DNA from 3 places in the Ensifer sp. MJa1 genome. Region 1 is predicted to be linked to each of the others. Evidence: predicted binding sites of a transcription regulator. Region 1 holds the regulator's gene; each other region holds the start of a gene.

Region 1 (2,265 bases):
GAGATGGCAAAGGAGATGCGCGACCGGCAATTGCGCCATCTCGGTCATGGCCACCCAAGCCCATTGCCAGCAATTGTGGCCTTGCGGTCACGGCGCTGCACCAAACAGCTGTTGAACACGGCAGCGGGATCCCGCTGATCGCTGGACTTCGGAACGAAAGCGCGGTTCACATCGTTAACCGCCCCGTAGTCCCCCCAAATCAAAGTGGACGATCACCGTGCTTGCCGCCCTGCTCATCGCCTCGATCGTTGCATCGCCGAACATCCCGAATACCTTGCTCAGCGCCGCAACCGTAGATGAACTGCAGGCCGACTTCGAATCGGCCGTTCCTTGTCATCAGATCGACGGGCGCAAGGTTTGGAAGGGCGCCATCGCCTACTACATCCAGTCGTTCGTCTATGATGGCGACACGCCGGTGGCCACGGACGCAGCAGACGCGGTTCTGCCCGAAGACAACAGCGCCGAGACGGTGAAGGAATTCGAGGACGCGTGCTCGGGCATTCAACCGGCTTGAAAGGCGCTCGGCGGTCGGTCTGATTCGATCAAAGCCGCCGTTCCACGCCCCTGCTCAGTCGCTCGGCCATGCCGCAGAGCGTCCGATAGCCCATTTTCAGCCATACAACCCGCCGATCGAACCGATTCGATGCGTCAACAGGTGGCATTCACCGAATTTTAGGCACTTGCGGAACACATATGGAACAGATAGTGTCTGTTCTTGATTTGTTTCACGCTTCTGGAGCGACGTGCCATGCTGACCCGCAAGCAACAGGAATTGCTTCTTTTCATTCACGAGCGAATGAAGGAATCGGGCGTGCCGCCGTCGTTCGACGAGATGAAGGATGCGCTCGACCTCGCCTCCAAGTCCGGTATCCACCGGTTGATTACAGCCCTTGAAGAACGCGGCTTCATTCGGCGACTGCCAAACCGGGCACGCGCGCTTGAGGTCATCAAGCTCCCGGAAGCCTACGCCTCGAACCAGCAGCCGCGTCGCGGTTTTTCGCCAAGCGTCATCGAAGGAAGCCTCGGCAAACCGCCGGCGCCAGCCCCTGCCGCACCGAAGCCGGCTCCCGTCGCCGACAATACTTCGGTTTCCGTTCCGGTCATGGGGCGCATCGCTGCCGGTGTTCCGATCTCAGCCATCCAGAACAACACCCATGACATTACCGTTCCGCTCGACATGATCGGTAGCGGCGAGCACTACGCGCTCGAGGTGAAGGGCGATTCGATGATCGAAGCTGGCATTTTCGACGGCGACACGGTGATCATCCGCAACTCCAATACGGCCAATCCGGGCGACATCATCGTGGCGCTGGTTGACGATGAGGAAGCAACGCTGAAGCGGTTCCGTCGCAAGGGTGCGTCGATTGCGCTTGAAGCCGCCAACCCGGCCTATGAGACCCGCATTTTCGGCCCCGATCGGGTCAAGATCCAGGGCAAGCTCGTCGGCTTGATCCGGCGCTACCACTAACCGTTACCGGAATTTGGATCTTAAGCGCATCTCGCCGCCATTTTCGGCAGCGAGAGCAGCTTGCGGGCGGCGTTTGCCGCACGCTTACTCGTGGATCGTGTATTCGCCGAGCTCGCAGAGGTCCTGGGTGTCTTCGGTCGTATCGAGGCCCGAGCCCTCCTCGAACTCGAAGCGCATGTCGTATTTGCAAACATCGCGGCCGTCGGCGATCGTGATCTCGATGTTTTCGCCGGGGTTCAGGACCTGCCGGCCAAAAACGTCGTCCTCCCATTCGTTGACGCCAACCGGCGACGTGTAGAAGTTGGTGAGCACCGCGCTTGTGTTGTTCTTCAGTTTGAACACCAGGTCTTCAGCGCGCGCCCCGATCGTGGTTGCGGCCATCATGGCCGAAGCCACCAGGACAAATTTCATCTTCATATGTGCGTTGCCTCCGTTTCGATTGATGACGGACGCTACCGATGCGGCTGATGTCAGCGGAGTCATTGTTCCCCTCTACCGATTTCGCCGCGCGATAAAATCCGACCGACCCTTAGCGGACCTGGCTTGCGCGGGCGTGTGGCAACTGCGGCAAGATGTCGAGAGAACAGGGCAATAAGGGCGTTTTCGGCCGCAACCTTCGTGGGCGTCGCCCGTCAACGGATGGAGCCCACAATGGACAGCGATCTCAGGTCGACGGAAATGCTCTACGCTGTGGAAAGCTCCCGTACTTGAGAATCCGCTTTGTGTTTTTCCGGAAAATGCCTCTTGCGGTTTTTCTGCAATCATTCTAAATCCGCGCCAACGCTTGGTTATCCGAG
Region 2 (2,265 bases), on a different contig from region 1:
GACCATCCAGTCTCGCGCGACCGGTGGTGTAGCCAATGCCACCTTCATCTTTGTCCTGCCCGGCTCACCGGGAGCCTGCCGCGATGCCTGGGACGGGATCCTTAAGCAGCAACTCGACTACCGGCACATGCCGTGCAATTTCGTCGAGATCATGCCGCGGCTCGACGAGCACCTGAAACGCGGCTAGAGCATCCTGCCTTCAAGTGGAGACACTTGCGGGCGGAAAGATGCTCTAGAATCAATGTGCTAGAGCGTCCTTTGTGCGTTCAAATGAACGCACGGCGCTCCAGCGGGCAGCCGCACTTTCTTGCCCGATCACGCTTCGCTGTTCCCTAGGAAACTGCCAGGCGCGCGTTCCCCTGTTATGTGTCGGTTGTCAGCCTGGAGAAGATCAACCGCCGCTGGTTCCTCTCTTCGCTCCCTGCAAGGAAGCTCTCCGCTCATGTCCCTAGGCGGAGAGAACAAGGAATACGACGTGCAGCCAGAATGCTGCACGGAAAACGATTTTCCAAACAAGGTCATTTGAGAGCCGACTTGGGGTGCCGTCCTATGGACTGGCACCTTTTTAGTATGCGGTCAGGGGCGCCCCGGCGCCTGCCTGTTTCCAACGGCGACCCAGGCAGGTACGAGTTCCGTCGAGAGCTTGCGAACCGTGCGGACATTCGTCATGTCCCCGAGGCACCGGTTGCCCTCGGCTGCAGCCAGCGCGTCGTGTTTGGTCACCAGGAAACCGGCTTCCAGCGGCTTTCTGCGCCGCATGAGGCGGCTGAACAACGGCTTGCGGTGCATTCTGGAATCGGAAAAACGCGCTGGCGTCCGGTTGAGCGAGACATATTCGGCGAGCTCGTCGATCCAGCGGCCGATTGGACGAGCACCGGGCTCAAGCAGCATCAACCATTCGCCGCGCGCCGAACGTACGATATCGCCGAGGTTCCAATCCACGCAGAAGCGGCACCCTGCCGCGTCCGCCACATGCGAGGAACCATCCCTGGAACCGTGATCAAGAATGATCACGTCGCTGACGAGCCCCTCCACGGCGCCGGCGACCAACACCGACAGCGTTTGCGCCAGTTCGGCTTCATTGTCCCGTGTTTCCATGATGATCGTCAACATGACCGTTCCTACCGCATTGCGAAAACAATTGCTACATCCCTGCCGGCCGGACTTCCGGCACCTCGTCCGCGCATTCATCCGCCGCATCCTTCTTTTTTGTTCTTGAATTGTTCTCGTTTTCACGATAGGAAAATAATCAGAACAAAACGGGATCAGATCGTTGATTCCGGGGAGAGTCCAATGAATGAGCTGTCTCAGATCAGGCAGGGTGCGCTTGCGCCGGCCAACGCGGCTGATGTGGCCGATGCGCTGATGGGCGCCACGGGACTCAGGATCGACATCGACCGCCGTCGCGGGCGTGGCGCCGGGCTAAACATGTCCGGTCGCTTCGAGCCGCAGTCGCGCGAGACCTTCGACGATGGCTGGGAAAGCCTGGAGGACCTGCCGCCCTTCAAGACCGAGGTCCAGGTCGAGAAGCCGCGAACGGTGATTACTCGGAACGACTCTCCCGATATCTCGTTCGACCGCTCGATCAACCCCTACCGCGGCTGCGAGCATGGCTGCATCTATTGTTTCGCCCGGCCGACGCACGCCTTCATGGGGCTGTCTGCAGGGCTCGACTTCGAGGCGAAACTCTTTGCCAAACCGGATGCGCCGCGGCTGCTGGAGCGCGAACTGTCACGGCCGGACTACAAGGTGCGGCCGATCGCAATCGGGACCAACACCGACCCGTATCAGCCGATCGAAAAGGAATGGCGCGTCATGCGCCAGATCCTTGAGGTGCTGAGGGATGCCAATCACCCAGTCATGATCGTCACCAAATCGGCGATGGTTACCCGTGACATCGACATCCTGGCGCCGATGGCCGAGAAAGGCCTGGTGCGCGTCGGCCTTTCGGTGACGACGCTTGATCGGACGCTTGCGCGCACCATGGAGCCGCGCGCCTCGACGCCAGTCAAGCGACTGGAGGCCATACGAGCACTTGCCGAGGCTGGCGTTCCTGCCGGTGTGCTGGTGTCGCCGATCATTCCGGCGCTCAACGACCACGAGATCGAGCGGGTCCTGGAAGCGACGAGAACGGCCGGGGCGACGGAGGCAAGCTATGTCTTGCTGCGACTGCCGCTGGAGGTGAGCCCGCTGTTTCGCGACTGGTTGCTGCGCAATTACCCGGACCGCTACCGGCATGTGATGTCGCTCATCCGCTCCATGCGC
Region 3 (2,265 bases), on a different contig from region 1:
ATATGTTCGGTCGAGCGATAGTTGCGCTCGAGCTTGATGACCTTGGCGCCCGGGAAATCCTTTTCGAAGCGCAGGATGTTGTCCACTTCCGCACCGCGCCAGCCATAGATCGACTGGTCGTCGTCGCCTACGCAGCAGATATTGATCTGCTGCTGTTTGTTTGCGCTCACGCTGTCGCCGCTGCGCGGCTCGCTCCGCGGGGGCGCGCCATCAGGCGCGGCGGCCGCTTGGCCTTGCCGGGCTGCGCCCGGATTGGTGGCGGCGGTTGATGGCCGGGAGCGCTGGGCCAGAAGCCGCAGCCACATGTACTGCGCCGTGTTGGTGTCCTGGTACTCGTCGACGAGGATGTAACGGAACTTGTCGTGATAGTCCTTCAGCACGTCAGCATGCATGCGGAAGATGCGGATCGGATGCAGCAGCAGGTCGCCGAAGTCGCAGGCGTTCAGCGTCAACAGCCGGTTCTGGTAGGCGGCGTAGAGTTCGCGGCCCTTGCCGTTGGCAAAGGCGCGGGCGTCGCCCTCGGGGATCTGGGCAGGGTCGAGGCCCTTGTTCTTCCAGCCGTCGATCATGCCGGCGAACTGCTTGGCCGGCCAGCGCTTGTCGTCGATGCCTTCGGCCTGGATGAGCTGCTTGATCAGCCTCACCACGTCGTCGGTGTCGAGAATGGTGAAATCGGAGCGCAGGCCCACAAGCTCGGCATGGCGGCGCAGAAGCTTGACGCCGATCGAGTGGAAGGTGCCGAGCCAGGGCATGCCCTCGACCGCATGGCCGACGAGCACGCCGATGCGCTCCTTCATCTCGCGCGCCGCCTTGTTGGTAAATGTCACCGCCAGGATCTGCGAGGGGAAGGCGCGGCCGGTGGAAAGGATATGGGCGATGCGGGTCGTCAGCACCCGGGTCTTGCCGGTGCCGGCACCGGCAAGAACGAGCACCGGGCCATCGAGGGTTTCGACCGCTTCCGACTGCTCCGGGTTGAGACCGGAGAGATAATCCGGGCGCGGCTGGGCGCGATCGCGCGCCGCCATCGCGCGTGCGGCGATGCCGCCGGCAGCAGGAACACCTCCGGGGGCGGGCTGCTGCTTGCGCGGCGCCGGCTCCTCGTCGAAGAAAGGAATGTCGTCGAAACCACTCATCATGCGGCTCAATGTAGTGATTCGGTCGCGAAAGGCCAGAAAGGATGTTCTTCTTTTATTCCGTTTTCTGCGCCGGACGCACCAAGCCTGTGGAAAGACAGGCGATTTCGAGACCGCTTATTCTTGGGGCTGTTTCGTTTGTCGCATGTCGTTATCGCAAAACCGCTGCACACTTTTGCGCGACATGCTTTCACCCGGCCGATTTATCGAAGACGGGGTCGACGGGCACCTGCAAGGCCGTTGCCAGCTGGTTGGTGCGGGCGGCAAGCGAGATCACCCGCATGAGATCCGCATGCTCGGCATCGCTCATGCCCTTGGCCTTTGCCGCTGCCGTATGGGAATGGGCGCAGTAGCCGCAGCCGTTGGTGACGGAGACGGCGATGTAGAGCATCTCCTTGACCAGCGGATCGAGCGCCGAGGGCGTTGCCATCACGGCTTTGACGTCCCGCCAGGTCTGCTCCAAAAGCTCCGGGTCGAAGGCGAGCCACAGCCACATATTGTTGATGAAATCGGACTTGCGGGTGGCACGGATGTCGTCGAACACGGCTTTCACGCGTGGATCGGATTCCGGGTTCTCAGGCGAAGTGACGGTGCTCATGGAGTTCCTGCAGGGTGTTGCCGGCGGCTCTGCGCCGCCGGATTGAAGAACATGGTTCAAACAAGCGCGAAGACGCGGGCCGGGCCGCCGGTGCCGCCACGATGCTTCGGGGCACCGAGCACGAGCGTTGCGCCCTTCATCGGCAGCTTGTCGAGATTGGCGGCCGCTTCCAGCCCCCAGCGGCCCTCCGGCAGCCAGGCATAATGGGTGGCGAAATCGGGCGAGGGGCCATAGTCGAGCGACAGCGTGTCGACGGCGATGCCGGCGGCCTTGCTCTCCTGAAGCAGATATTTCGCCGCTTCCACATGAAAGCCGGGGAAATGCAGCTTGCCGCCGCTATCGACGTTGCGGAACTTGTCCGTGCCCATATGCGCGCCCCAGCCCGAGAGCATGGCGACGCAGGCGTTTTCCGGAATCTCGCCATTGGCGGCGACCCAGGCCTTGATGTCATCGGGCGTCACCTGGGCATCGGCGTCGGCTGCTGCCTTCTTTCGGATATCGACGATGACGAGCGGAACGACGAGTTTTTCCACC

Evidence for each region. Region 1 encodes LexA, which represses DNA repair genes until DNA is damaged. Its sites were predicted from a motif close to TGTTCNNNNTGTGTTCNG; they were not measured.
Region 2: the regulator LexA is predicted to act here: its motif matches at 1,211-1,228, upstream of MKZ91_RS07000 (PA0069 family radical SAM protein).
Region 3: the regulator LexA is predicted to act here: its motif matches at 1,179-1,196, upstream of MKZ91_RS00100 (ATP-dependent helicase).

What each region holds. Positions count from the first base shown of each region.
Region 1 is NZ_JAKUMO010000020.1:124,252-126,516, reverse strand. It holds gene MKZ91_RS23955 (hypothetical protein) at 218-514, shown strand; gene lexA (transcriptional repressor LexA) at 749-1,468, shown strand; gene MKZ91_RS23945 (hypothetical protein) at 1,553-1,885, opposite strand.
Region 2 is NZ_JAKUMO010000003.1:385,788-388,052, forward strand. It holds gene moaB (molybdenum cofactor biosynthesis protein B) at 1-187, shown strand, start outside; gene MKZ91_RS06995 (glycosyl transferase) at 577-1,113, opposite strand; gene MKZ91_RS07000 (PA0069 family radical SAM protein) at 1,294-2,265, shown strand, end outside.
Region 3 is NZ_JAKUMO010000001.1:20,239-22,503, forward strand. It holds gene MKZ91_RS00100 (ATP-dependent helicase) at 1-1,136, opposite strand, end outside; gene MKZ91_RS00105 (carboxymuconolactone decarboxylase family protein) at 1,324-1,731, opposite strand; gene MKZ91_RS00110 (cyclase family protein) at 1,788-2,265, opposite strand, start outside.